DNA from 2 places in the Microbispora sp. NPDC046973 genome. Region 2 is predicted to be linked to the other one. Evidence: predicted binding sites of a transcription regulator. Region 2 holds the regulator's gene; the other holds the start of a gene.

Region 1 (14,415 bases), on a different contig from region 2:
GCGCGGTCCTGGTGGCCGCGCTCGCGTTCCTGCCCAAGGTCCTCGGCGGCGACGACACCTACGACGTGGGCGTGGTGGGCGCCGCGCCCCCTCCCGCGGCCCAGCTCGCGTACTCCCGCTGGCCGGACGAGGCGGCCGCGCGGAAGGCCGTGGTCGACGGGGACATCGACGCGGCCCTCGTCAACGGGAGCAAGGTCCTCGCGAACGGCGAACTCGAGCAGCGGCTGGGGCTGATCCTGGACAGCGCCCACCGCGACGCCCAGATCAAGGCGGCCGGCCTCACGATCACGCCGCTGACGGTGGAGTCCGTCGGCGCGGACGCCCGCTACCAGGGCGTGCGCACCGGCATCGCCACACTGATCGTGATGGTGCTGTTCTTCCTGCTCATCTACTCCTCGATGTTCGTCGCCATGGGCGTGGTGGAGGAGAAGGGCAGCCGCATCGTGGAGATCCTGCTCACCTCGGTGCGTCCCTGGCAGCTCCTGGGCGGCAAGATCGCCGGGCTGGGCTCGCTGGGGCTGGTCAACCTCGTCGTGGTCATCGCCGCCGGTCTGGCGGCGTCGTCCGCGACCGGCTTCATGGCCGACCTGCCGCCCGGAATGGGGGGAATCGTGGTCAGCGCGGTCGTCTGGTTCGTGCTGGGCTACGCCTTCTTCTCGGCGCTCGCCGCCGCCTTCGGCTCCCTGGTGTCGCGGCAGGAGGAGCTCAACACCGTCCTGACGCCGATGACCATGCTCATGATGCTCACCTACCTGACGGCCTACTTCGCCGCCGTCGAGCCGACGGGCACGGTCGCGCGCGTGCTGTCGTTCGTGCCGCCGTTCTCCTCGATGGTCATGCCCGTGCGTACGGCGGCCGTCGACGTGCCGCTGGGGGAGATCCTCATCGCCGGAGCGCTCATGGTCGTGGCCGTGGTGGCCGTCCTGCTGGGCGCGGCCCGCGTCTACCGGCGGGCGGTGCTCCGCACCGGCGCCCGCGTCAAGCTCGGCGAGGTCGTACGCTGACGGCCGGGGCCCCGGCGGAGGATCAGGGGGGCCGGGAGAGCGTCCGACCGATCAGTTCGGCCGCACGGCCGGGGTCGTCGGCGCTCTCCTGGCCGCCCGGTGCCCACAGGAACATCCAGCCTTCCTTGGCGGGCGTCGCGAAGACGATCGTCTGCCTGCCGGTGCCCGGGTGCCAGACGGACAGGACCGGATCGTCCGTGCCGAGCAGCCGCGCGGAGAGACCGTGCTCGGGGAGCCGCGCCGCGAGCGCCTCAAGGCGGGCAAGGCGCTGTCCGCCGTAGTCGCCGGTGCCCGTCACGTGGCCCCTCCAGCGGGGAGATCCAGCTTTGACACAAGGATCGTCCCAGGTCAGCGCGCTGGCAACCATGGCAGAGTAACGCCCGGGAATGTAACGGCGCGGTCGGGACGCCGTTTCGTCCCGGGCTCGTGGGCGGTTCCGGCATGTGATCGAACAGTCGTTCGGCTATATTGGACTGGTCGCCGCCGGGGTGCGCGCCGTCAGGTCGCCGGGGCGCGACAGGCTCCCGGCCCACCTCTCGGGGCGGTGTGCGGGAAGCTCCGGAAAATGTCGGTGGCACCCCGTAGCTTTTCGGTGACCGAGCAGACGACACCCTCCAGGGGGCATCCAATGGCAATCAACGACCGCGAGAAGGCCCTTGAGACCGCCCTCGCGCAAATCGAGCGGCAGTTCGGCAAGGGCAGCGTCATGCGCCTCGGAGACGACGCGCGCGCCCCGATCGAGGTCATCCCCACCGGTTCTATCGCTCTCGACGTCGCCCTCGGCATCGGCGGCTATCCCCGCGGCAGGATCGTCGAGGTGTACGGCCCCGAGTCCTCCGGTAAGACGACGGTCGCCCTGCACGCCGTGGCCAACGCCCAGAAGGGCGGCGGCATCGCCGCGTTCATCGACGCCGAGCACGCCCTCGACCCCGAGTACGCCAAGAAGCTGGGCGTCGACGTCGACGCGTTGCTCGTCTCTCAGCCGGACACCGGTGAGCAGGCACTGGAGATCGCGGACATGCTGATCCGCTCCGGCGCCGTCGACATCATCGTGATCGACTCTGTGGCGGCCCTCGTGCCGAAGGCCGAGATCGAGGGCGAGATGGGCGACAGCCACGTCGGTCTCCAGGCCCGCCTCATGTCGCAGGCCCTGCGGAAGATCGCCGGCGCGCTGAACCAGACCCGGACCACAGCCATCTTCATCAACCAGCTCCGCGAGAAGATCGGCGTCATGTTCGGAAGCCCCGAGACCACCACGGGTGGCAAGGCGCTGAAGTTCTACGCGTCGGTGCGGCTGGACGCGCGCAGGATCGAGACGCTCAAGGACGGCACCGAGCCGGTCGGCAACCGGACCCGGGTGAAGGTCGTCAAGAACAAGATGGCCCCGCCCTTCCGTCAGGCCGACTTCGACATCCTGTACGGCATCGGCATCTCCCGTGAGGGCGGGCTGATCGACATGGGCGTCGAACACGGGTTCGTGCGCAAGGCCGGCGCCTGGTACACGTACGAGGGCGACCAGCTCGGGCAGGGCAAGGAGAACGCCCGCAACTTCCTGAAGAACAACCCCGACATCGCCAACGAGATCGAGAAGAAGATCAAGGAGAAGCTCGGTGTCGGGCCGCGGCTCGACACGCCGAGCGAGCCCCCCGCCGCTCCGGCGGCGCCGCCCGCCCCCACCTCCGGCCGGGGCAGCAAGGCGGCCAGCGCGCCCAAGCCGGGTGACGTCTGAGCGCAGGCGTGAGGCGCGACGAGGCCCCCGGCCCGGACGACGGGCTCGGGCCGGGGGACTGGAACTCGGGACCCTGGGGGCCGGCCGAAGAGCCGCCCGGGCAGGCTGAGGACGCCTCCGCGACGATCGCCGCCCTGCGTGAGGAGATCCGGCGTGCGGAGAGCGGCCGCGGGGAGTTCGGGCGAGCGGAGGCGGGTCAGGAGGCCGGCCGGGCCGGACGCCGGCGTCAGGGGCGCGGCCGCCGGCGGGGAGACCGGGCAGGCCTGAGAGAACAGGCGGCTCTGGGAGATCGGGTAGGCCCGGGAGAACAGGGCGCGCTGGAAGACCGGCTGGGCCTGCGAGACCAGGCGGCTCTGGGAGATTGGGCAGGTCCGGGAGAACAGGGCGGGCTGGGCGAACGGGGAGCGCCGAGGGGCCGGAGAAAGCGTGAGAGGTCCGGCGGGTGGCTTCCGGAAGGGCCGCAGGAGGGCACCGCGGCGAGCGAGGGGCCGCCGGCCGACCCCGAGGCGGTGGCCAGAGCCATCTGCCTGCGGCTGCTGACGATGGCGCCCAAGACCCGGGCCCAGCTCGCGGACGCCCTGCGCAAGCGGGAGGTCCCCGAGGAGGCGGCGAACGCCGTGCTGGAGCGGTTCTCCGAGGTGGGGCTCATCGACGACGAGGCGTTCGCCGCAGCGTGGGTGACGTCCCGGCACACCGGCCGCGGGCTCGCCCGCCGCGCGCTCGCCCAGGAACTGCGGCAGCGCGGCGTGGCCGAGGAGACGGTCAAGGACGCCGTCGGGCGACTCGATCCGGACGAGGAGGCCGAGACCGCACGCAGGCTCGTGGATCGGAAGCTGGCCGCCACCCGCGGGGTGGAGCCGCAGGCGCGCATGCGACGATTGGTCGGCATGCTGGCCCGCAAGGGCTACGCGCCGGGACTGGCCTTCCGCGTCGTCCGAGAGGCGATCGAGGCCGAAGGCAGTCCGTCAGATGGGCTTCCGGATAGCTTCGAGTGAGCCATAGCACCACACAAAAGTCACTTGACAGGGCATCTTTGCTTGCTCGTTACCTCTCTGACGCTTAATCTCGACCGCAGTGAGGAGTTACTCCGCGCAGCGCGGATTGCCATAACGGTGTACCACGACGGACGAGAGACATTGACCGGCCTTCGGGCCATATCGGTCGCCCTTCGGGGCGCCCGGGCATTGCGACGATATTTGTCCTGGTGACGCCACCGGGCGCTGCCGTGCTGCGCGTGTGACCTCTGCCATGAGTTGTCGTGAGGGGTGAGCGCGCATGGACACGATCGTGATCGTTCTTGCGGTTGCGGTGGTGCTGCTGGCTCTCGTGATGATCGCCGCCCTCGTCATAGTCATGCGCCGCACCGGCCTCGTCTCACCGTCCGGCCCCTCGCCCGAGCAACTCGCCGAGGTGAAGGCCGAGGTCAACGAGGAACTCGAACGGGCCAGACGCGAGGCCGAGGAGATCCGCACGAAGGCGGAGCGTGACGCGGGGGAGATCCTCAAGAAGTCGGAGACTCTCGCGGAGAGCGCCGCGTTGATGCGCAAGGAGGTCGAGGAGGAGACGCGGATCCTCAAGACGGAGCTCAAGGAGCTGCGCTCCGACCTCGAACGCCGGGAGAACCGGCTGGCCGAGCGCGAGCAGCGGCTGGACGAGGAGGCGCGCAGGCAGGCCGAGCGGGCCCGCAAGCTGGCCGAGACCGAGACCGAGCTGGCCGACCGCCGCGAGGAGCTGGAGCGGGTGGCCGAGCGGCGGCAGGAGATCCTGGAGCGGGTGGCCGGCCTGACGGCCGAGCAGGCCAAGACGGAGCTGGTCAAGGAGATCGAGAACCAGGCCAAGCGCGAGGCCGCGCTGATCGTCCGGGAGATCGAGAGCGAGGCCCGGAAGGAGGGCGAGAAGCGCGCCTGCAAGATCGTGACGCTGGCCGTACAGCGGGTCGCCACCGAGCAGACGGCCGAGTCGGTGGTGAGCGTCCTCCACCTGCCGGGTGACGAGATGAAGGGCCGCATCATCGGCCGCGAGGGCCGCAACATCAGGGCCTTCGAGTCCACCACCGGGGTCAACCTGATCATCGACGACACGCCGGAGGCGGTGCTGCTGTCGTGTTTCGACCCGGTCAGGCGGGAGACGGCCAGGCTGACGCTGGAGAAGCTTGTGCTCGACGGCCGGATCCATCCCCAGCGCATCGAGGAGGCGTACGAGCGCAGCAAGGCCGAGGTGCGGGACCTGTGCGTGCGGGCGGGAGAGGACGCCCTGGTCGAGCTGGGCATCACCGAGATGCACCCCGAGCTGGTCACGTTGCTGGGCCAGCTCCGCTATCGCACCTCCTACGGCCAGAACGTGCTCAAGCACCTGATCGAGTCGGCGCACATCGCCGGGATCATGGCGTCCGAGCTGCGGCTCGACCGTGACCTCGTCAAGCGATGCGCGCTTCTGCACGACATCGGCAAGGCGCTCACCCACGAGGTCGAGGGCAGCCACGCGATGATCGGCGCGGAGATCGCCCGGCGATACGGCGAGCACGAGGACGTCGTCCACGCCATCGAGGCGCACCACAACGAGGTGGAGGTCAGGACCGTCGAGGCGGTCCTCACCCAGGCCGCGGACGCGATCAGCGGCAGCCGCCCCGGCGCCCGCCGCGAGTCCCTGGAGGCGTACGTCAAGCGGCTGGAGCGCCTGGAGGAGATCGCCCAGTCGTACGACGGCGTGGACAAGGTCTTCGCCATGCAGGCGGGCCGGGAGATCCGGGTGATGGTCCGGCCCGAGAACGTGGACGATATCCAGGCCCAGGTCATCGCCAGGGACGTCGCCAAGCAGGTCGAGGAGGAGCTGACCTACCCCGGCCAGATCCGGATCACCGTGGTCCGCGAGTCCCGCGCCACCGAGTTCGCCCGGTAACCCTCGCCCGGTAAGTCTCGGCCGTCGCGTCGAAGTCTCGGCCCTCACGCCGTACGTCGAAGGGGGCCTCGGCCGCCACGGCGAAGGGCCCTCGCCCGCTGCCGGGCGGGGGCCCGGTCGTGCGGGGGACGCACCGGCGGGAGGCCCCGGTGGGTGGGAACGAGCGATCCGTCGTGCGCGACGCGGTTCTCCTGGTTCGTCCGCGGCACGGGCAGCTTGTCGTAGCTGCGGAACTTCAGCTTGCCGTCGACGATGACGAAGATGGCGTCCGCGCTCCACGACGGCTCGTTGGTGACGCGGCGACGCGCCCCGGTGCCGCCGCCCTGCTCGTCGGTGAAGACGACCGTGATCCCGTCGTTGTAACCAGTCGATCATTCATGGCGACGCGGACCAGCGCATCGAGATCGACCGATGCGCACGCTTCTGGCCGCGACCGTCGGGTGACCGGCCCCGGTCACCGGAAGATCTGCAGGTAGAACGACAGCTCGGCGGCGAGGGCAGCCGCCTTGGTCTCCAGCCGCCGGAACCCGTGGGCCTCGCCCTCGAACGTCAGATAGGTGCAGGGCACCCCGCGGGCCATCAGACGCTCCGCGAACGCCTGCGACTGGGCCGGCGGCACGACCGGGTCGGCGAGCCCCTGCATGAGCAGCATGGGACAGTTCACCTGGTCGGCCCGGGCCAGCGGCTCACGCTCGCCGTACCGGTCCTCGGGACCGACCAGCCACTCCACATACCGCGACTCGAAGTCGTGGGTGGCCGCGACGAGCGGCCCGAGCGCGCTGACGCCCGCCACCGAGACGCCGCCCGCGAAGACGTCCGACGCGCCGCAGGCGGCCATGACCGTCCACCCGCCCGCGCTCGCCCCGCGTACGGCGATCCGGGCGGGGTCGGCGAGGCCCTCGGCGGCCAGCCACTTCGCCGCGGCGACCACGTCCTCCACGTCGGTCACGCCCCACCGGCCGCGCAGGCGCTCGCGGTAGGCCCGGCCGTAGCCGCTGGATCCGCCGTAGTTGACGTCGAGCACGCCGATGCCGCGGCTGGTGAAGAAGGCCTTCTCCAGGCTGAGCTCGCTCGTCGCGTGCCCGGTCGGCCCGCCGTGCACGAAGACGACGTACGGCGCGCCGCCCTCGTCCGCCTGTTCCGGCGGATACAGGTACGCGTGGACGCGCATGCCGGGCCCGGCCTCGAAGTCCACGGCCCCGAACTCCACGACACAGGGAGCAGGGAGGACGTCGGCGGGAACGTCCTCGATCTCCCGCCGCAGTTCCTCGGCGCGACCGGTGTCGGCGGTGCCGGCGGCGCGACCGGCGTCACCGGAGCCCTCGGCGGCGTCGATCCGGACGACCGAGCGCGGCGCGCCCGCCCGGTAGCCGAGACCGACGAGCACGTCGCCGTCCGCGTCCAGCACGGGCGCCCACCCCGCGAAGGGGACGTCGAGGTCGGCCAGCGTGCCCGTCTCGGGGTCGAGGACGCCCAGGCGCAGGTCGCCGCGCCCGTGCAGCACGGCGAGCCGCCCATCGCCCAGCACGGCGTACGGCAGGCCCCCGAGCTGCCACAGCGGCCCGGCGAACTCCTCCTCCGCCGGGCAGAGCGCCTCGCACGACGAGCCGGAGATGTCGGCCCGGTAGAGGTTCCACCAGCCGGACCGGTCGGAGACGGCGTACAGGCGCCGCTCGTCGCACCACCGCGGCGCGAGGACCGACTCGGCGGGCCCGCCCATCACCGTCCACGTGGCGCCGTCGGACAGCCGCGTGACCCGCAGCTCGGTGCCGGTCCACGGCATGTGCGGGTGGTTCCAGCAGATGTAGGCGAGGTGCCGGCCGTCGGGGGACGGGGTGGGCGAGGCGTAGAAGTCACTGCCGGTGACCTGCTCGGCGACCTCGCCGGCCCCGGTCGGCTCCACGGCCACGATCGAGCGAGTGACCTTGGCGTCCTGGTGATGGCGTTCCCGCACGCACCACACCCGCGGCCCGTCCGGGCCGTCCTCGACCCGCAGGTCGGCGTAGCGCAGCGCGCCCGGCGCGTCGGGCTCCGGCGTGACCGGGCGGGGCGGCTCCGCGCCCGGGCCCGGCTCGCCGCCGGCGCGGGACCGGGCGAGGTAGAGCCGCTGGTCGGGATGGTGCGCGAAGACGATCCCGTGGCCGGGGACGACGACATAGGACCGTCCGCCGTACTCGTGGACGCGTGTGCGGGCGTCCCAAGGCGCGGGAAGCAGGTCGGTGAGGACGCCGTCGGTGGCACGGTGGACGACCGTACGGCGGCCGCCCTCGGCGGGGCGGTCCTCTTCCCACCACGTCTCCCCGCCCAGCACGGTCGGGAAGCCGAGCCGCAGACCGGCGCGTGCCACGTCGGTGGTGGAGATAGGCGAGGGCCGTGGCGAGAACGACCTCGGGCCAGGCGTGGGGGGCATGACCGCATCCTGCCGGACGAGCCCGCTCCCGGGGGCGCGAATGCGGCAACGCGTCAGTCGAGGGACGGGGGAGTGGTGTAGCGGGTGGCGAGCACGCCGAGCTGGTCGATGACCGTCCGCTTCCAGGTGCCGTCCTCGAACATCCGGCGCAGCGCCTCCTCGACCTGGTCGCGCAGCGCGGCCGTCCCGGTGGCGATGCCGTACTTCTCGGTGGCCAGCGACCTGCCGCTGAACCGGAATCTGCCGGGATACTGCGCCGACAGCCCGGCGAGCACGGGGGCGTCGGCCACGATCGCGTCGGTCCGGCCGGAGGCCAGCAGCGGCGCGCAGGCCGCGGGCAGGTTCGCCTCGGCGAGGAAGAACTGCCGCCATCGGGTGCCGAACCTCTTCACGAGCGGCTCGGCGGATTCCCGGGTGGCGCAGACGCGTTTGCGGGCGAGGTCGCGCGGGCGGCGGATGGACAGGTCGTCGGCCCGCACGAGGACGTCGGTGCTGGTGACGAGGTAGGGGCCGGCGACATACCGGGAGCCCGGCGGGCCGGTGGCGCCGACGACGAGATCGGCCCGCGCGGTGTCGAGCGTGTAGACGACCTGGTCGTCACGGTAACCGAGCGCCCTGGCGACATACTGCGCGACCTCGATGTCGAAGCCGCTGTAGCGCCCGTCGGGGAGCCGGGTGACCAGGCCCGGCTGCCCGGGACGCACGCCGACCACGAGCATGCCGTCGTTCCCGCATCCACCGGACAGGAACACGGCCGCCAGGACGCCGACCACGGCAACGCCACGCCACACGCGCTCAATATCGAGGTCGCGCGCGTCCCTCCGCCAGCAGCGACACGGCAAAGCTCCCTTTACCCGCCGGCTGTGCAGGTCAGCGCATCAGCGCGACCTCGCCGCCCGCGGCGGCCTCGGCGGCGGCCGGGTCGGCCGCGACCTTGCGGCTGCGCCTGCTGCGCCGTTCCAGCCAGGTGGCGAGGTAGCCCAGCGCCAGGTTGATCGCGATGTAGACCGCCGCGATGACGATGACCGACGGGATCAGGTTGGCGTAGTTGGCCGGCACCACGCGGGCGCCCGCGTTCAGCAGGTCGGCGTACGCCACGACGAACCCGAGCGCGGTGTCCTTGAGCAGCACCACGAGCTGGCTGACGATCGCGGGCATCATCGCGGTCACCGCCTGCGGCAGCAGGATCAGCCGCATCACCTGGTTCTTGCGCAGGCCGATGGCCGATCCCGCCTCGGCCTGACCGCGCGGCACGGCGAGGATGCCCGCGCGCACGATCTCGGCCAGGACCGACCCGTTGTAGACCGTGAGACCGAGGACCACGGCCGCGAACTCGGTCACGACCAGCCCGGCCAGGCTCCCGCCGTACTGGGCGAAGAAGATCAGCATGAGCACCGGGACCGCGCGGAAGGCCTCGACGACCACCGCGGCCGGGATCCTCACCCAGCGGTGGTCCGACAGGCGGGCGATGCCGAACACGGCCCCGAACAGCAGCGCGAGCACCGCGGCGAGCGCGGCGGCGACCAGCGTGTTGAGCAGTCCGGGCAGGATCAGCTCGGTCCAGGTGTCGGCCCGCAGGAACGGCTGCCACAGCTTGCCGTCCCACTGGCCCTTCTCGTCGAACTTCGTCCAGACGAAGTACGCGACCAGCAGCAGGACGACGCCGAACGCGAGGGTCAGCGCGTTGTTGCGCAGGCGGGCGCGCGGGCCCGGGACGTCGTAGAGGACGGTGGCGCCGCGCTCGGTCATCGGACCACCGCCAGGCGCCGCGCCAGCCGGCCGGACAGCAGGTTCAGGGGGAGGGTCAGCACGACGAACCCGGCGGCGAAGCCGAGGAAGATGGGAATGATCGCGTCTCCGTGGGCGTCGAACAGGTTCTTCATCCGCAGCGCCGCCTCCATGACGCCGATCGCGGCCGCGACCGTCGTGTTCTTGACCAGCGCGTTCAGCAGGCTGCCGAGCGGCGCGATGACCGTGCGCACCGCCTGGGGGAGGATCACCAGGCGGAGCGTCTGCAGGAACGTCAGCCCGATCGCCCGGGCCGCCTCCGCCTGCCCGAGCGGCACGGTGTTGATCCCGGACCGCACGACCTCGCACACGAAGGCGGAGGTGTAGGCGGACAACCCGATGATCGACAGCCAGAAGCTGTTGAGCGACAGGTCGTCCCGGGAGAACTGGACGTTCATCACCGTGCCCAGGCCGAGGCCGCAGAACACGATGATCAGTGTGAGGGGCGTGTTGCGCAGCACGTTGACGTACAGCGCGCCCGCCCCTCTCAGCACCGGCAGCGGACTGACGCGCATGGCCGCCAGCACGATCCCCCAGACCAGCGAGATCACCCCGCTGACCACCGTGAGCTTCACCGTCAGCCAGAACGCGCCGAGGATGACGGGAAGCTCGTCGACGACGGCCTCCACCGCCGGCCTCCTTCCAGTGCCGCTATCGGTGCTCTAGTACCGCTCGACGGACGGCGGCGTGGTGAAGTACTTGCCGAACTCGCCGAGGTTGGCGTCGAGGGCCTTGCGCCAGCTGCCGTCCTTGAAGAACTTCTCGATCGCGGTGTTGATCGCGTCGCGGCCGGCCTTGTCGTCCATCTTGATGCCGATGCCGTACTTCTCCTCGCTGAAGGGCTGGCCGATCAGCTTGAACTTGCCGGGGAACTGGGCGGCGAACCCGGCGAGGATCGTCGCGTCCGTGGAGATCGCGTCGACCTGCTTGTTCTCCAGCAGCGGCAGGCACGCGCCGTACCCCTGCTGCTGGGTGAGGTTCTTGGACTCCCACTCCGCGCCGAACTTCTCGGCGAGCCGCTTCGGCGACGACGAGCCCTGCGCGCCGCAGACCTTCTTGTCCTTGAGGGACTCGACCCCGGTGATCGAGGTGTCGTCGGCGCGGACGAGGATGTCCTGGCCCGTCACCAGGTACGGCCCGGCGAAGGAGATCTTCTTCTTGCGCTCGTCGGTGATGGAGTAGGTCGCCACGACCATGTCCACCTGGCCCTGCTGGATGAACGGCTCACGGTTGGCCGACTGGGCCTCCTTGAACGTGATCCCGCTCTCCGGCACGCCGAGTTCCTTGGCGACGTACTTCGCCACGTCGACGTCGAACCCGCCGTAGCTGCCGTCGGGCTTCTTCAGGCCCCAGCCCGGCTGGTCGATCTTGATGCCGACCACGAGCTTCTTGTCGTTCTTGGCCTTGTCGACGATCGAGTCCGCACCGGAGTTGCCGCAGGCCGTCAGGCCGGTGGCCAGGGCGGCCAGCGCGAGCAGGCCGGCTCCGAATCGCATCCGCGTCACCTTTCGCTTCTTGTGGAGCTTGTCGTGAGCTGGGATCAGTGAGTGAGGATCTTGGAGAGGAAGTCGCGGGCGCGCTCGGTGCTCGGCTGGGTGAAGAACTCCGAGGGCGACCCCTCCTCGACGATCTGGCCGTCCGCCATGAACACGATCCGGTTGGCCGCCCGGCGGGCGAAGCCCATCTCGTGGGTGACCACCATCATCGTCATGCCGTCCTTGGCCAGGCCGGTCATCACGTCGAGCACCTCCTGGACCATCTCGGGATCGAGGGCCGAGGTGGGCTCGTCGAAAAGGATCATCTTGGGGTCCATGGCCAGCGCGCGGGCGATGGCCGCGCGCTGCTGCTGGCCGCCGGACAGCTGGGCGGGATACTTGCCCGCCTGCGAGGCGATGCCGACCCGTTCGAGCAGTTCCATGCCCCGCTGCTCGGCCTGCTGCCGGGAGACCTTCCGCACCCTGGTCGGGCCGAGCGTGACGTTCTCCAGGATCGTCTTGTGGGAGAAGAGGTTGAAGGACTGGAACACCATCCCGACCTCGGACCGCAGGCGGGCCAGAGCTCTGCCCTCCGCGGGCAGCTCCCGCCCGTCGAAGACGATGGTCCCGGTGTCGATCGTCTCGAGGCGGTTGATCACCCGGCACAGCGTGGACTTGCCGCTGCCGGACGGGCCGATGACGACGACCACCTCGCCCCGGCCCACGCTCAGGTCGATGTCCCTGAGCACATGCAGAGGACCGAAATGCTTGTTGACTCCCTCCAGCCTGACAAGCGGGTCGGAACCACTGATCTCCGTCATGGTCAACAACGTAGGGGGGTCAATGCCGCGTAGTCACTATCGAGCCGGTACCGAATAGATCACATCCCGGCTGCTCAGGACATCACTCCCGGTTTGCCCGTACCGTCTGCCCCATGCGGCCCGGGACGCGGTCCCGGTTGGCTCCTGCCGACCTCTCGTCGTGTAGGAGCGCAGATGTTGAAGAATCCGGATCTATTTCGGAAGACCGTTGCGGCGGCGGCCATGCTGACGTGGCCCGTCCTGCTCGGCCTGGCCTTCCTGACCTCGCCGCCGGGCACCGAGCACGATCCCGCCGTGTTCCGCGCCAGTCCGATGCAGGTGCAGGCCAGCGCGCTGCTGTTCCAGTGGGCCACCGCCTGCCTGGTCCCGGTGATCCTCGGGCTCGCCCACCTCCTCCGCACGCGGGCGCCGCGCACCGGCAACATCGGCGCGGCCGTCGGACTGACCGGCGCGGTCACCGCCGCCTGCCTGTTCATGACCGACTTCTACGACCTGGCGCTGGCGCTCACCCTTCCGGACGCCCCGGCCGCACGGGTGACCGAGGTGGCCGGCGCGCTCGGCGGGTTCGTGTACGGCATTCTCCTGCCGGGCTTCCTCACCCACGTGGGCCTGCTGGTGCTCCTGACGGGGCTGGCGGCGGTGCGGCGGGCGCCGTGGTGGGTCCCCGCGGCGGCGCTCGCGGGGACCTGCGGGCCGTTCCTCACCTTGGGGCAGCCGCCGGCCGTTCAGGCCATCGGGTCGCTGTTCCACCTCGCCGCGTTCGGCGCGGTCGCGCTGAAGGTCCTGCGCATGCCCGTGGACGACTGGCGGGCCGCCTGAGCCTGCGCCGCCCGCCCGTTACAGGCCCGACTCCCTGACCCGCATGATCGCCTCGGCCCGGTCGGCCACGCGCAGCTTCGCGAAGATGCTCGACACGTGGTTGCGCACGGTCTTCTGGCTCAGCCCGAGCCGGGCCGCGATCTGGACGTTGGTCAGATGGCCGGCGACCAGGCCCAGGATCTCCCGTTCACGCGGGGTGAGTTCGGGGAAACTCGGCTCCGGCTTCCGGCCGAGATCGGAGAAGTAGCCCATCAGCCGTCCGGCGAGGGCCGGGCCGAAGATCGCCTCGCCCTCGGCCACGGCCCGGATCGCACGCACGAGCTCGGCCCGCCGCGCCCCCTTGAGCACGTATCCGCGGGCCCCCGCACGCAGGGCCGCGAGGACCGCGTCGTCGTCGTCGGCCATGCTGAGCACCAGGACCCGCACGTGCGGGTTGTCCCTCGTGATCCGCTCGGTCGCGGCCACCCCGCCCATGCCGGGCATGGCGAGGTCCATCAGCACGACGTCGGGCTGCACGCGGGGGAGCAGGGCGAGGGCCTGCTCGCCGCTGGCCGCCTCGTCGGCGACCTCCATCTCCTCCACGGGCCGCAGCAGCGCGCGCAGCCCTGCCCGGAAGGCCGCGTGATCGTCAACCAGCAGCACGCGGATCGGCTCCATCGCCCGCCTCCCGTCTCGTGTCCTGCGCCGTGTTCTCGGCTGTGTTCTCCGATGTGTTCCGCGCCGGCAGGCGGGCCAGCACCCGCGTCCCGCCACCGGGCCGCGGGCCGATCACGCAGGTGCCGCCGAGCTCGGCAGCCCGCTCGCGCATCGACGCCGTGCCGACCCCGCTCCCGCCGCCGTCCGCCTGCGGCTCGCCGCCCTCGTCGGCGACCTCCACCTCGAGGACGCCGCCGCCGGCCATGCCGAGCCGTACGCGCACCCGCCCGGCCCCGGCGTGACGGCGCGCGTTGGCCAGCGCCTCGGCCGCGATCCGGTACGCCGCCACCTCGACGGCCGCGGGCAGCGCCGGGAGAGATCCGTCGACCTCGACGTCGATCTCCACGCCGGGCAGCCGGGCCGCGTGCGACCTGATCGCCCCGGCCAGCCCCAGCGTGTCGAGGGCCGGTGGCCGCAGCCCCTCCACCAGCGTCCGTACGTCGGCCATCGCCGTCCGGGCGTCCGTCATGATCTCTTCCAGCATCGCCAGGGCGTCCGGGTCGGGCACCAGGTCCTGCACGGCCTCCGCGCGCATGGTCAGCGCGGCCAAAGTCGGGCCGAGGCCGTCGTGCAGGTCGCGCCGCAGCCGCCGCCGCTCCTCCTCGCGGGCCGCCACGAGCCGTTCACGCGAGCGCTGCAGGTCCGCCGACAGCCGTACGGCGTGCACGGCGATCCCCGTCTGGCGGGCGAGGTCGGCGAGCACCCGGCGGTCTCTGGCGCCGAGCCCGCTCTCGCCCGGGCGCGGGGACAGGACCAGGTCGCCCACCGGTTCGCC
Region 2 (14,415 bases):
CACGGCCTGCTCGACGCGATCCGCCGCTCCGCCGAGACCGGCACCCGCCAGACGGTCGTCCCCGACTGATCGGCGCTCCGGCCTGATCCGTCAGCCTCGCGCGAGGGCGTCGCGCAGCTCGGCGGCCGTGAGGCGAGGACCGTAGGCGGGCTTGTCCCGCTGGAACCGCCGACCCTCCGCGAGCGGGCCCGCGTCGACCACGTCGAAGCCGAACGAGTCGATCAGCTCGGCGACCGCCTTCTTGGCCTCGGCGTCGTCGCCCGCGATGGGCAGCGCCCGCCGGTCCTCCGCGCCGGCGGGCAGACCCTGCTCGGCGAGGTGGACGTAGTTGATGGAGTTGAACGCCTTCACGACCCGCGACCCCGGCAGATGCGCGGCGAGCACCTCGGTGTCGGTGGTCTCCCCCGCGTCGAGCTCGGGGAAGTGACCGTCCCGCTCGAAATAGTAGTTGTTCGTGTCGATGACGATCTTGCCGTCCAGCGGCTCGACCGGCACCTCCCGGTATCTGCCGAAGGGAATCGTCACGACGACGATGTCCCCCGCCGTCGCGGCCTCGGCCGGGGTGGCGGCTCGCGCGGCCGGGCCCAGCCGGGCAACGAGTTCGGAGAGCGTGTCCGGCCCGCGGGAGTTGCTCAGCACCACCGTGTGCCCGGCGTCGACCGCCAGCTTCGCGAGGGTGCCGCCGATCTTCCCGCTGCCGATGAATCCGATGACCATGGCTGCGCCAACACGGCCGCCGCCGGTGTCATTCCCGTGCCTCAATCCCCCGGCGGCGCCTCCTGCAGGACGACGACGGCCCGTTCGAGGAGGTCCCTCAGCCGGTCGGCCTCGTCGGGCGTGAACTCCTCCACCAGCCTGCGCTCCACGGCCACGGCCGCCGCGTCGGCCTTGCGCAGCAGCGTCTGCCCGGCCCGGGTGAGCCGGGTGACGAGCACCTGGGCGTGATCGCTTGAGGGACGCCGCTCCACCAGCCCACGCGACTCCAGCGTCTTGAGCACGGTCGTCATGCTCTGCGGGGTGACCGAGCAGAACCGCGCCAGCTTCGCCCCCGAGATGCCGGGCGCGAGCGACAGCGCATACATCGCCGCATACTGCGGGACGGTCAGCCCGAACGGCCGCAGCACGCGGCTCTTCTCCGCGATCAGCGCCTGCTCGGCGCGCTTGATGGCGTTGCCGGGCCGCCACGCCACCGCCTCGGCGATCCTCGCCTCCTCGGCTCCCGTCATCGCGCTCCCCTCTCACCGTCAGGGCTCTGACGTGCGGACTTTATCACCGGTTTGACAGGTGCTCAGCTATTCACTCATCCTCTGATGCCCATCAGGGTTCTTATGGTTATCAGGATTGGATGGTATCGATGCCTGAGGATTGTCCTCGTCATCGGCGGCGGGCGCCGTCCCTCGCCGTGGTCTGCGCCGCGGTGCTGCTCGTCCCGGTGACCGCGACGGGCACCGCCGAGGCGCTCGGCGACATCGGCGCGGACCTGCACGCCGGGCTGGACGCCACCCAGTGGGTGGTCAACGCCTTCTTCCTCACCTTCGCCGCGTTCATGGCGAGCACCGGGGCGCTGGCCGACCGCATCGGGCGGCGCAGGATGTTCGCCGTCGGCGCCGGCGTGTTCACCGCGTCGATGCTCGTGGCCGCCGCCGCTCCGGACATCGGCGTACTCATCGCGGCCAGGGCGCTCGCGGGCGCCGGCGCCGCCGCTGCCACCACGGGCGGCACCGCGCTGCTCGCGCACGCCTACTCCGCGGGCCGCGAAAGGACCAGGGCGTTCGCGTGGTTCGGCACCACGATCGGCCTGGGTCTCGCCTTCGGCCCGGTGATCGCCGGAACTCTGGTCGGCGCCGTCGGCTGGCGCAGCCTGTTCGCGGCGGCCGGGATCGCGCTGCTGCCGGTGCTGCCGCTGAGCGCGTTGCTGGACGAGTCGCGCGCCGCCCGGGACGTCCCCATGGACTGGGGCGGCGCGGCCGCCTTCACCCTCGCGCTCACCGCCTTCACCTTCGGCGTGATCGAGGGTCCGGCTCTCGGATGGACGCATCCGGCGGTGCCGGGCGCCTTCGCCGCCTGCGCCGTCCTGTCGGCGGCCTTCGCCATGGCCGAACGGCGTCATCCCGCACCGCTGGTGGATCTGTCGCTGCTGGCCCGGCCCCGGTTCGCGGCGATCGCGTCCATGCCGTTCCTGCTCGCCTTCGGCTTCGTCGCGCTGACGATCGTCCTGCCGCCGTACCTCATGGCCACCTCCGGTTACTCGTCCCGGCAGGCGGGCCTGACGTTGATGCTGCTGACCGGGCCGACGCTGGTCATGCCGCCCGTCACCGGCGCCCTGGCCCGCCGTCTGTCGCAGCGCGTCCTGCTGGTGACCACGCTGCTGCTGGTCGCGGCCGGGACCGGTCTGCTGGCGACGGTGCCCGCCGGAGCGGGCCCGGCGCGGCTCGCCGTGCCGTTGCTGCTGATCGGGACGGGTTTCGGCGTGTCGCTGGCCGTGGTCGACGGGGCCGCTGTGTCCTCCGTCGAGCCCGCGCGGGCCGGCATGGCGGCGGGGCTGTTCAACACGGCCCGCATCACCGGCGAGGTCGTCGCCATCGCCGTGCTCGGCGCCGTGCTGTCCGCGCTGACCCGGGCGAGCCTGACCGGCCGGTACGGCGAGGCGCGGGCGGCCCGGGCCACCTCCCGCCTGCTGCAGGGCGACATCGCGGGCGCCGTGCCTGCGGGGGCCGGGCAGCTGGAGTTCGCCCGACTGGCGAGCGCCGGCTACGCCGACGCCCTGCACACCGCCCTGTGGCTGCTGACCCTCCTGTCCCTGGCCGGCGCGCTCGCCGTCGGCCTCCTGATGTCCGTCCGCGAACGCGCGCGGATCACCGTCTGAGAGGAACGAACATGCCCGTCGTCACCGTCGGCTCCGGCACCGTCAACTATCTCGTCACCGGAACCGGCCCCGGTCTCGTGCTCGTCCATGGCACCGGCGCCACCGGCGAGACCAACTGGGCCCCGCTCGTCGAGGCCGTCGCCGGCCGCTTCACCGTGGTCGCCCCCGACCTGTCCGGCTCGGGCGCGACCGTCGACGGAGGCGGCCCGATCCACGTGGAGGACCTGGTGGCCCAGGTGCTCGGCGCGGCCGGGCACGCCGGCCTGGAGCGGTTCCACCTGGTCGGCCACTCGCTCGGGGCCGTCGTGGCGCTGGCGGCGGCCGGCACCCGGCCGGAGAAGGTGCTGTCGCTGACCGCGCACGCCGGATGGGCCAGGACCGACCCGTGGATGGCCTTCCAGATGGATTTGTGGATCCGCCTGATGCGGGCCGACCGCGAGTTGCTGGCCCGGCTGCTCCAGTTCACCGCCATGGGCGATGCCACGCTGCGCGCCCGCTCGCCCGAAGACTTCGAGCAGGCCGCCGCCGCCTTCACGGCCATGCTCAACGGCGCGGAGGACGGGTTCGCCAGGCAGGCCCAGGCCGACATCGCCGTCGACATCACGGAGCTGCTTCCACACGTGACCGCGCCGACGCTGATCGTCTCCAGTGCCGACGACCGGATCGTGCCGCCGCACCACCAGCGCGAGCTCTCCCGGCTCATCCCGCACGCCGAACTCGTGACGGTCCCCGGCGGCCACGGCCTGCCGTTCGAGGACCCCGCCGCGTTCGTGGACGTCATCGTGGCGGGTCTGGACCGCATGGCCGCGACGGTCTGAAGAACACGAAGGGGGCCGGCACACGCACCGGCCCCCTCGCGTCCCGGGTGAGATCAGCCGGACCTGTTGAGGTCACCGAGGACCCCGAGGGTCCGGCTGATCTGCTCCTGGGACCCGAACGGCACAGCGATGAAACTCCGTCGCGCCGTCGTCCAGCACGACCGGCGGCGGGGCCAGAACCAGCCAGTCGATCGCCGTGTCCGCGGCGCGCAACACGTCGAGTTGCGCCACATGCCCCAGGGAGAACTCCCGGTGCTCCACCGGGAAGCCGGGAGCGTCCTGGAGCATCATCCCGGGTGCGGTCTCGAGCGTGGTCCCGATGCCGAGCAGCACCAGCCGGCCGACTCCGGCACGCCCGAGACCGTCGACCAGGGCGTGCGCCGCCTCAGTGAAGAACTCCCGCGAGGGGACGTCGAGCCGGACGGCGACGTCGACCGCCGCGTCGTGCCGTGCGGCGGCCGCCGCGACGCTGTCCGCCCGGGTCACGTCTCCGGCGACCACGCTCACGCCCTCACTCGCCAGATCCCGATGCCTGTCCGGCTGCCGTACGACGGCCGGCCGGCGTGCGACAGACACTCGATCCCGACATGTTCGCGCACTGCCATGCCTCGGAAAGCCCACTGATCCGGATCGGCGACAAATGGACGGGACGGATTATCCGTTGCCTGGAGTCCCGTCCCCGGCGCTTCTCCGAATTGCAGATCCCGTTGCGCGGCATCACTCCGAAAGTGCTCACGGAAACGCTCCGGGCGATGGAGCGTGACGGCCTGGTGGAGCGCACGGCCTAACGCCGGAATGCCTCCCCGCGTCGACTACGAACTGACGCCGCTCGGCCATTCCCTGCGCGAGCCCATGGCGGCCTCCTGCGCCTGGTCACGGACACACCTGCCGGAAGTCCTCGAGGCGCGCGACGCGTATGAACTCGCGGAAGACCGGTCCGGCCGGGAAAGACATCACGGGTTCTCCCGAGATCGAGATGAAATTCGCCGAGCGGCGATGCCGTAGCGCCGGCCCGCCCGATTCCCGGCCTGGCAGGATGGCGCTATGGAACGTGTGCTTGGAATAGGTGGATATTTCCTGCGGGCCGCCGACCCGGTGGCCCTGGGCGCCTGGTATCGCGAATGCCTCGGCCTGGACGCCGACGAGAACGGCCTGTGGCGTCAGGAAGCCGGCCCGACGGTGTTCGCGACGTTCGAGTCCGATACCGACTACTTCGGGTCCCGCACCCAGCAGGCCATGCTCAACTTCCGGGTCCGCGACCTGGACGCGATGCTCGCGCAATTACGCGCCAAGGGAGCGGACGTGGCCGAACAGACGCAGGACATGGAGGGTGTCGGCCGATTCGGCTGGGTCACCGATCCCGAAGGCAATCGAGTCGAGCTGTGGCAGCCCGCCTGACCTCAGCCGCCCGCCACCGGCCCTCGTCCGGTCGAAGCTCCAGGTGACAGCACCGAGCGCCTGGCCTCCCAGGAAGCCAGGCGCTCGCCGTGTCAGCCGTCGTACGGACGACCGTGACGGTGGTCTCCTCCGGGCCACGGCCCGGAGGAGACCACCTTTGTTCATCTATCCGCGCCTCGTCTGAGCGCTTGCCCGGCTATCGCGTTCCGCTTTTCGCCCGTTTTCAGCTGCAGCCGCTGGTGCTGCCGCAGCCCTCGCAGACGTAGCAGCTGCCGGCCGGGCGCATCTTGGTGCCGCAGGTCATGCACAGCGGCGCGTCGGCCGTACGGCCCTGGTGGCTCTCCAGCGAGGCGCCGACCCGGCGCGGCTCCGGCACCGCCACCGGCGCGACCTGCCCGTTGGACGGGCCCTCGGCGGGCTTGGCCTCGATGGACGACGCCTTCTCGATGGGCGCGGACTGCCCGCTCTCGATGGGCGCAGACTGCGCCAGGGCGGCGGTGTCCACGTCCTGGAGCGCGGCCGGGTCCTCGCCGCGCTGCTGCGCGGCCCGCTCGGAGGCGGAGAAGATGCCCAGGGCGGCCCGGTCCTCGTACGGCAGGTAGTCGAGCGCGAGCCGCCGGAAGATGTAGTCCATCACCGACTGCGCCATCCGGACGTCGGGGTCGTCGGTCATGCCCGCCGGCTCGAAGCGCATGTTGACGAACTTCTGTACATACGTGTCGAGCGGCACGCCGTACTGGAGGCCGATCGAGATCGCCACGGAGAAGGCGTCCATCACGCCCGCGAGCGTGCTGCCCTGCTTGGACATCTTGAGGAAGACCTCGCCCAGGCCGTCGTCGGGGTAGGACGAGGCGGTCATGTAGCCCTTGGCGCCGCCCACCGTGAAGCGGGTGGTGGTGCTCGGCCGCTGGTTCGGCATCCGCCGCCGGGTCGGCCGCGCGACCTCCACGACCTGGACGATCGGCTCCTTCTCGACGGCTTCCTCGGAGACCTCCTCGGAGGTCTTCTTCGCGACCGACAGCGGCTGCCCGACCTTGCAGTTGTCGCGGTAGACGGCCAGGGCCTTGAGGCCGAGCTTCCAGCCCTCCAGGTAGACCTGCTCGATGTCGTCCACCGTGGCCGACTCGGGCAGGTTCACGGTCTTGGAGATCGCGCCGGACAGGAACGGCTGGACGGCCGCCATCATCCGGACGTGGCCCATCGGAGCGATGGCCCGCTCGCCCATCGCGCAGTCGAACACCTCGTAGTGCTCCGGCCGCAGGCCCGGGGCGTCCACGACGTGGCCGTGCTCGGCGATGTACTCGACGATGGCCTCGACCTGCTCCTCGAGGTAGCCGAGCCGGCGCAGCGCCCGCGGGATCGTCTGGTTGACGATCTGCATCGAGCCGCCGCCGACGAGCTTCTTGAACTTCACCAGCGCCAGGTCCGGCTCGATGCCGGTGGTGTCGCAGTCCATCATCAGGCCGATGGTGCCGGTCGGGGCGAGCAGCGACGCCTGGGCGTTGCGGTAGCCGTTCTTCTCGCCGAGCTTGAGGCACTCCTGCCACTGCCGGGTGGCCTCGGCGTGCAGGGCCTTGTCCATGTCGTCGAGCGTGCGCAGGTCGTCGTTGGCCGCGGCGTGCTTGCGCATGACCCGCTTGTGCGGCTCGGCGTTGCGCTGGTAGCCGTCGTACGGGCCGACGATCCCGGCCAGCTCGGCCGAGCGGCGGTAGGACACGGCGGTCATGAGCGAGGTGATCGCCCCGGCGATGGCGCGGCCGCCGTCGGAGTCGTACGCGTGGCCGGTCGCCATCAGCAGCGCGCCCAGGTTGGCGTAGCCGATGCCGAGCTGGCGGTACGCCCGGGTGGTCTCGGCGATCTTCTGCGTCGGGAAGTCAGCGAAGGTGATCGAGATGTCCATGGCGGTGATGATCAGCTCGGTGATCTTCACGAAGGTCGCGACGTCGAAGGAGTCGTCGTCGCGCAGGAACTTCAGCAGGTTGATCGACGCGAGGTTGCACGAGGAGTTGTCCAGGTGGACGTACTCCGAGCAGGGGTTGCTGGCCGTGATGCGCCCGGTCTCGGGGCAGGTGTGCCAGTCGTTGATCGTGTCGTCGTACTGCACGCCGGGGTCGGCGCACTCCCAGGCGGCCTGGGCCATCTTGCGGAACAGCGACCGGGCCTCGACCTCCTCGATGACCTCGCCGGTCAGCCGGGCCCGCAGGCCGAACGAGCCGCCGGCCTCGACGGCCCGCATGAACTCGTCGGAGACCCGCACGGAGTTGTTGGCGTTCTGGTACTGGACGGACACGATGTCCTTGCCGCCGAGGTCCATGTCGAACCCGGCGTCGCGCAGCGCGCGGATCTTGTCCTCCTCGCGCGCCTTGGTCTCGATGAACTCCTCGATGTCGGGGTGGTCCACGTCGAGGACGACCATCTTGGCCGCCCGGCGGGTGGCGCCGCCCGACTTGATGGTGCCGGCGGAGGCGTCGGCGCCGCGCATGAAGGAGACCGGGCCGCTGGCCGTGCCGCCGCTGGACAGCAGTTCCTTGGACGAGCGGATGCGGGAGAGGTTGACCCCGGAGCCGGAGCCGCCCTTGAAGATCACGCCCTCTTCCTTGTACCAGTCGAGGATCGACTCCATCGTGTCGTCCACGGCCAGGATGAAGCAGGCGCTCACCTGCTGGGGCGAGCGGGTCCCGACGTTGAACCACACCGGGGAGTTGAAGCTGAAGATCTGGTGGATCAGCGCGTGCTTGAGCTCGTGGTCGAAGATCTCCGCGTCCTCCTCGGATGCGAAGTAGCCGTTCTCGACGCCGGTCCTGGTGTAGACGCCCACGACCCGGTCGACGAGCTGCTTGAGGCTCGACTCGCGCTGCGGGGTGCCCACCGCCCCGCGGAAGTACTTGGTGGTGACGATGTTGGCCGCGTTGACCGACCAGAAGTCGGGGAACTCCACGCCGTGCTGCTCGAAGTTGACCGAGCCGTCTCGCCAGTTCGTCATCACGACGTCGCGCCGCTCCCAGCGGACCTCGTCGTACGGGTGGACACCGGGGGTGGTGAAGACGCGCTTCATCTTCAGGCCCTTGCGCGGGCGCTTACCCGGCCTGCCCCCCACGCCCGATACGGTGCCGCTCACGGTCTCCGTCATGACTTCCCCCTCCCAGGGCCCGGTGGAGCCCCTCTTTCGGACCACGCTCGTTACAACCTCATCGTCGCGCCGCGCCGTCGCGCGCCGCCGCCCGCCTCGTCCCGGCCCCCCGGAAGGCGCCTACTCCTCACCCTCCGGGCCGTGGGCCGCGCGCAGCCGCTCGATCTCCGCCTCGAAGTCCGCCAGCGTCTCGAAGCTGCGGTAGACCGACGCGAAGCGCAGGTAGGCCACCTCGTCGAGGTCGCGGAGCGGGCCCAGGATGGCCAGGCCCACCTCGTGTGAGGCGATCTCGGCCGCGCCGGTGCCCCGGATGCTCTCCTCGACGCGCTGCCCGAGCTGGGCGAGGGAGTCCTCGCCGACCGGGCGTCCCTGGCAGGCCCGCCGCACGCCGGCGATGACCTTCTCCCGGGAGAACGGCTCGGTGACCCCGCTGCGCTTGCTCACCATCAGCAGCACGGTCTCCTGGGTGGTGAACCTGCGCCCGCACTCGGGGCAGGTGCGCCGGCGGCGGATCGCCGCCCCGTCTTCGGCCGCACGGCTGTCCACGACCCGGGTGTCCGGATGGCGACAGAACGGACAGTGCACTTCATCGCCTCCCTGAACGCACATCCCGAACACAAGGTGTGGTGAACTTACACCGGTGTGACTACTAGATGTTGTGGTCCAACCGTAGAAGTGCCCGACCTTGAACGCAAGTCGAACCGGCCTTGGGCGAGGAAGTGCCTGTTCGGCGCGCGTGTCGCGCCTCCGGTCACGACGGCATCACCTGCCCCAGCCGTTGGCCAATACGCCCTTTACGCGCCTTTCCCTGCCGATTTCCGCAGGGCTTCTGACCTGGGCGTACAGCCACCAGAGAAGATCGGGTAAATCGAACACGGGATCGATCGAACTCCCGTACGATGAGGTGGACGGCGAGATCGGCGATTTCGCTGGATATCGAACAATTGTTTGACGGTGATCTTGAATCGCGGTACGGTCGCTCTGTGCGACATGAGGAACACGGATTGAGAGGTGGCATCGTGAGTGACCGAAGTGAGCAAGCGGATGGCGTCAGCGACCTCGCGGTTCGCAGGCGCGACTCGCTTGGCCTCACCCCCAGGCAGCGGAAGATCCTCGAGGTGATCCGCGACTCGGTCCAGCAGCGCGGTTATCCGCCGTCCATGCGGGAAATCGGGGAAGCGGTCCAGCTGACCAGCACCTCCAGCGTGTCGCACCAGCTCACGGCGCTCCAGCGTAAGGGCTACCTCCGGCGTGATCCGCATCGGCCCCGGGCACTGGAGGTCCGGCTGCCGGGCGAGCCGGTGCTGTGGGTGGACCCGGACGCCACATCCGAGGAGGAGTCCGGATTCAACCGGCCCACCGCGGCCTACGTGCCGCTGGTCGGCCGCATCGCGGCCGGTGGCCCCATCCTCGCCGAGCAGAGCATCGAGGACGTGTTCGCGCTGCCCAAGCAGCTCGTGGGCGAGGGCACGCTGTTCCTGCTCCAGGTCTCCGGCGACTCGATGATCGAGGCCGCCATCGCCGACGGCGACTGGGTCGTGGTGCGGCAGCAGCCGGTCGCCGACAACGGCGACATCGTGGCCGCCATGATCGACGGCGAGGCCACCGTGAAGACGTTCAAGCGCAAGGACGGGCACGTGTGGCTGGTGCCGCACAACCCCAACTACGAGCCGATCCCCGGTGACGAGGCCACCGTGCTCGGCAAGGTCACGGCCGTCCTGCGCAAGCTGTAGCGCGGCCCGCCGGTTCCGGACGCCGCACAGGGACAAGCCCGGCGCTCACGAGAGCGCCGGGCTTGTGCTGTGCCGTGTCCGGTCAGCCGTCAGGAGGCGGTGCAGCTCACGGGCGAAGGAACGCCGTTGGTGCCCGACCAGCTGCCGTTGAAGCCGAACGTCGTCGAGGCCCCGGCGCCCAGCGCGCCGTTGTAGGACAGGTTCGTCACCGTGATGTTGGACCCGCTCGCGCTGAGCGTGCCGCTCCAGAGCTGGCTGATGCTCTGACCGTTCGGGAAGGCCCACTTCACGGTCCAGCCCGAGATGGCCGAGGACCCCGCCTTCACCGTGACCTCGCCCTGGAAACCACCGGGATACTGATTGGCGATCTTGTACGTGGCCGTGCAGGTCTTCCCGCCCGGCGACGAGGGAGACGCGGACGGCGACGCGGAGGGAGACACGGAGGGAGACGCCGACGGCGAGACCGACGGGGACACGCTCGGCGAGGCCGAGGGCGACACCGGCGGCGTCGGGTTGCCGCCTGTCGGCGGGATCAGGTAGGGCGAGATGATGCTCTGCTTGGCCTGGTCGACCGTCGCCCAGTCGTCCTTCAGGATGCCGCCCGTGTCACCCGAGTTGGGGTTCCACGACCAGTAGGTGAACGACATGCCGTTCACCCCGCTGCCCATGTACTTCATGAGCTCCTGGAGCCAGATCTTGTCGGTGTTGCTGGCCAGTGTGGTGCCGAACTCGCCCACCATGATCGGCGCGATGTTCTGCTTGTACAGGTAGCCCCAGTACTTGTCCCAGATGGCCGGCATGTTGGCCGGGTAGGACGGGTCGTCGAACCACGCCTGGTGGTAGACCGACGTGGCGTACTCGTGCGGCGAGTAGACCAGCCGGTTGGCCACGTTCAGCCGCACCGGGTACTGCCCGGCCTTGGTGAGGTTGCCGCCCCACCAGCCGCAGTCCTCGTCGTTGCTGGTGTCGTTGTCCCAGACGTTGGACAGGCCGCCGCTCGGGCAGCTCACGCCCTCGACGAAGATCAGCCAGTTGGGCTGCACGGAGAGGATCGCGTTGCCCGCGCGCTCGGCCGCCAGACGCCAGTCGCGGGACTCGTCGCCGCAGCCCCAGCAGGAGCCGGTCGCGTTCGGGTTGGTCCCGTCGGCGTGCGGCTCGTTGTGCAGGTCGGCCCCGATGACGGTGGTGTTGCCGGCGTAGTGCTGGGCCAGTGACTTCCAGTCGCTGATCCAGGTGGACTCGGGGACGCCCGAGGTGTACCACAGGGCCGTCTGGCCCGCGCTGGTCGGGCGGTGCCGGTCGAGGATGATCCGCATGCCCTTCTGGCCGGCGTAGTCCACGACCTTGTCGAGGATCTGCAGCGGGGACAGGCCGATCAGGTCGGGGTTGGAGTAGGTGTTGACGCTCGTCGCCTGCGCGCCCGGCTTCAGCGCGTCGTCGGAGAACGGCACCCGGATGGTGTTGTAGCCGAGGCTCGCCATGAGGTCGAGCTGGCTCTTCCACGGGTTGTTCGCCCACAACCCGTGGAAGGTCTTGTTGTCGGTCTCCATGCCGAACCAGTTGATGCCGGTCAGCCGGACCGTGGCGCCGGTGCTGTCGACGATCTTGTTGCCGCTGGTGTGCAAGTAGCCGGTGCCCGTGCCGGCGGCGTTCGCCGGCGACCCGGTGACGACGAGAACGGTCGCCGCCATCGCGGCGGCTGTCGCCAGCCCGCCGAGAATTCGTCTGAACAAGACGTGCCTCCCACGCGGGGCGCACGCCGACGGCGAGCCATACGGTCAGGCGCGCACCCCAGACCACCGCCGGAGCGGTGGTGGTCGCGGCATGCCCTGACCGCACGCCTACATCGATATGACTAGTTTGTGGCTCGGGCGTAATTTTGTCCGGTAGGCCAGCCGATCGTCAACGTCCCGTCAGGGCACGATGTTGACGAGCTTCGGCGCCCGCACGATCACCTTGCGCGGCTCGCCGTCCAGGTAGGGCCGGACCTTGTCCGACGCCAGGGCCAGGGCCTGCAGGTCGGCCTCGGAGATGTCCGGGGAGACCTCCAGCCGGTCGCGGACCTTGCCCGCCACCTGCACCACGGCCGTGACCGACTCCTGGACCAGCAGCGCCGGGTCGGCCTCGGGCCAGCCGGCCTTGGCGACCGACGGCGCGTGCCCGAGCCGCTCCCAGCCCTCCTCGGCGACGTACGGCGCGATCAGCGACAGCATGATCGCCAGGGTCTCGGCGGCCTCGCGTACGGCCGGGTCGGCCGCGCCGGGCCCGGCGTCGATCGCCCGGCGGGCGGCCGTGGTCAGCTCCATCATGCGGGCCACCGCGACGTTGAAGCGGTAACCCTCGACGAGCTTGGTGACCTCGTCGATGGTCCGGTGGGTGACCTTGCGCAGCTCGACGTCGCCGCCGGAGAAGTCGATCCCCGGGGCGGACGCCGCACCGGCCTCGGCCATGACGCGGAACGCGCGGGCGAGGAACTTCTTCGAATGGGCCGGCGAGAGGTCTGCCCAGTCGATGTCGTCCTCCGGCGGCCCGGCGAAGATCATCGTGAGCCGGACGGCGTCCACGCCGTACGCGTCGATCTGCTCGCCCAGGTCCACACCGTTGCCCAGCGACTTCGACATCGCCTTGCCCCGGTTGATCACCTGGCCCTGGTTGAGCAGGCGCAGGAACGGCTCGGTGAAGCCGACCAGGCCCATGTCGTACAGGACCTTGGTGAAGAACCGCGAGTACAGCAGGTGGAGCACGGCGTGCTCGACGCCGCCGACGTACTGGTCGATCGGACCCCACTTGCGGACCTTCTCGACGTCGAACGGCCCGTCCTCGAAGTGCGGATCGCAGTACCGCAGGAAGTACCACGACGAGTCGACGAAGGTGTCCATCGTGTCGGTGTCCCGCTGGGCGGGGCCGCCGCACTTCGGGCAGGCGACGTTGACCCACTCGGTGGCCGCGGCCAGCGGCGAGACGCCCTTCGGCTGCAGGGCCGCGCCGCGCAGGTCGGGCAGCGTGACCGGGAGCTGGTCGTCCGGCACCGGGACCTCGCCGCAGTCCACGCAGTGGATGATCGGGATCGGCGTGCCCCAGAACCGCTGCCGCGACAGCAGCCAGTCGCGCAGCCGGTAGTTCACCGCGGCCTTGCCGGTGCCGCGCCCCTCCAGGATCTCGATGATCTTCTGGATCGCCTCGGTCTTCGTCAGGCCGTCCAGCGGGCCGGAGTTGACCAGCGTGCCCTCACCAGGGGTGGCGACGCCGGTCTCGCCCGGGTCGGCCAGGCCGGTGTGCACGACGACCTTGACCGGCAGGCCGAACTTCAGCGCGAAGTCGAGGTCGCGCTGGTCGTGCGCGGGCACCGCCATGATCGCGCCGTGGCCGTAGTCGGACAGCACGTAATCGGCCGCCCAGACCGGGATGCGCTCCCCGTTGACCGGGTTGATGGCGTACGTGCCCAGGAAGACGCCGGTCTTCTCCTTCTCGGTGGACAGCCGCTCGATGTCGGAGAGCTTGGCGACCTCGGCGCGGTAGGTGGCCAGCGCCTCCGCCTGCTCCGGAGAGACGATCTCCTCCGCCAGCGGGGCGTCGGCGGCCACGACGAAGAACGTCGCGCCGTACAGCGTGTCGGGGCGCGTGGTGTAGACGGTGACCGGCTCGTCGCGGCCCTCGATGCGGAACTGGACGTCGGCCCCGGTGGAGCGGCCGATCCAGTTGCGCTGCATGGTGAGGATGCGCTCGGGCCAGCCGCCCTCGATCTGCGCCATGTCGTCGAGCAGCCGGTCGGCGTAGTCAGTGATCTTGAAGTACCACTGCGTCAGCTCGCGGCGGATGACGTCGGCCCCGCAGCGCTCGCACTTGCCCGCCACGACCTGCTCGTTGGCGAGCACGGTCTGGTCCTGTGGGCACCAGTTGACCAGGCCGCCCTTGCGGTAGGCCAGGCCCCGCTCGTAGAAGCGGGTGAACAGCCACTGGTTCCAGTGGAAGTACTCCGCGTCGCTGGTGTGCAGGCGCCGCGACCAGTCGAAGGAGATGGCGTACCGCTTGAACGAGTTCGCCTGGGTGTCGATGTTCTTGTACGTCCACTCGGCGGGGTGGGCGTTGCGCTTGATGGCCGCGTTCTCCGCGGGCAGGCCGAAGGAGTCCCACCCGATCGGGTGCAGGACGTTGTAACCCTTCTGGAACCAGTAGCGCGCGACGACGTCGCCGATCGCGAAGACCTCGCCGTGCCCCATGTGGAGGTCGCCTGAGGGGTAGGGGAACATGTCGAGCATGTACTTGCGCGGCCTGGTGTCCGCGAGGTCCTCGACCGCCGCGAAGGGGTTCAGCTCCTCCCACCGCGGCAGCCACTTGGCCTGCAGCGCCTGCGGGTCGTACACCGGCTCGTCCACTTCCACTCCTCGCCAGGCGGCTGGAATCACACAGATGATTGCGCCCGCCGGGGGCAGGGCCCTGCGTCACGGTCCGAGGCAGCCACGGTCTCCG

Evidence for each region. The regulator LexA, encoded in region 2, represses DNA repair genes until DNA is damaged. The targets are predictions, from matches to a motif close to TCGAACANNTGTTCGA.
Region 1: the regulator LexA is predicted to act here: its motif matches at 1,452-1,467, upstream of recA (recombinase RecA).

Annotation. Positions count from the first base shown of each region.
Region 1 covers NZ_JBEYWQ010000022.1:116,875-131,289, reverse strand. The annotation lists gene ABZ860_RS31990 (ABC transporter permease) at 1-1,004, shown strand, start outside; gene ABZ860_RS31985 (hypothetical protein) at 1,027-1,302, opposite strand; gene recA (recombinase RecA) at 1,633-2,733, shown strand; gene ABZ860_RS31975 (regulatory protein RecX) at 2,742-3,728, shown strand; gene rny (ribonuclease Y) at 4,009-5,631, shown strand; gene ABZ860_RS31965 (prolyl oligopeptidase family serine peptidase) at 6,086-8,041, opposite strand; gene ABZ860_RS31960 (transporter substrate-binding domain-containing protein) at 8,095-8,832, opposite strand; gene ABZ860_RS31955 (amino acid ABC transporter permease) at 8,912-9,790, opposite strand; gene ABZ860_RS31950 (amino acid ABC transporter permease) at 9,787-10,458, opposite strand; gene ABZ860_RS31945 (glutamate ABC transporter substrate-binding protein) at 10,492-11,325, opposite strand; gene ABZ860_RS31940 (amino acid ABC transporter ATP-binding protein) at 11,370-12,125, opposite strand; gene ABZ860_RS31935 (hypothetical protein) at 12,300-12,944, shown strand; gene ABZ860_RS31930 (response regulator transcription factor) at 12,963-13,601, opposite strand; gene ABZ860_RS31925 (sensor histidine kinase) at 13,573-14,415, opposite strand, start outside.
Region 2 covers NZ_JBEYWQ010000008.1:165,197-179,611, forward strand. The annotation lists gene ABZ860_RS17840 (Gfo/Idh/MocA family oxidoreductase) at 1-69, shown strand, start outside; gene ABZ860_RS17845 (NADPH-dependent F420 reductase) at 91-717, opposite strand; gene ABZ860_RS17850 (MarR family transcriptional regulator) at 759-1,226, opposite strand; gene ABZ860_RS17855 (MFS transporter) at 1,355-2,866, shown strand; gene ABZ860_RS17860 (alpha/beta hydrolase) at 2,878-3,684, shown strand; gene ABZ860_RS17865 (NAD(P)H-binding protein) at 3,757-4,260, opposite strand; gene ABZ860_RS17870 (helix-turn-helix domain-containing protein) at 4,248-4,472, shown strand; gene ABZ860_RS17875 (VOC family protein) at 4,729-5,082, shown strand; gene ABZ860_RS17880 (vitamin B12-dependent ribonucleotide reductase) at 5,306-8,212, opposite strand; gene nrdR (transcriptional regulator NrdR) at 8,333-8,797, opposite strand; gene lexA (transcriptional repressor LexA) at 9,229-9,945, shown strand; gene ABZ860_RS17895 (cellulase family glycosylhydrolase) at 10,035-11,678, opposite strand; gene leuS (leucine--tRNA ligase) at 11,859-14,321, opposite strand.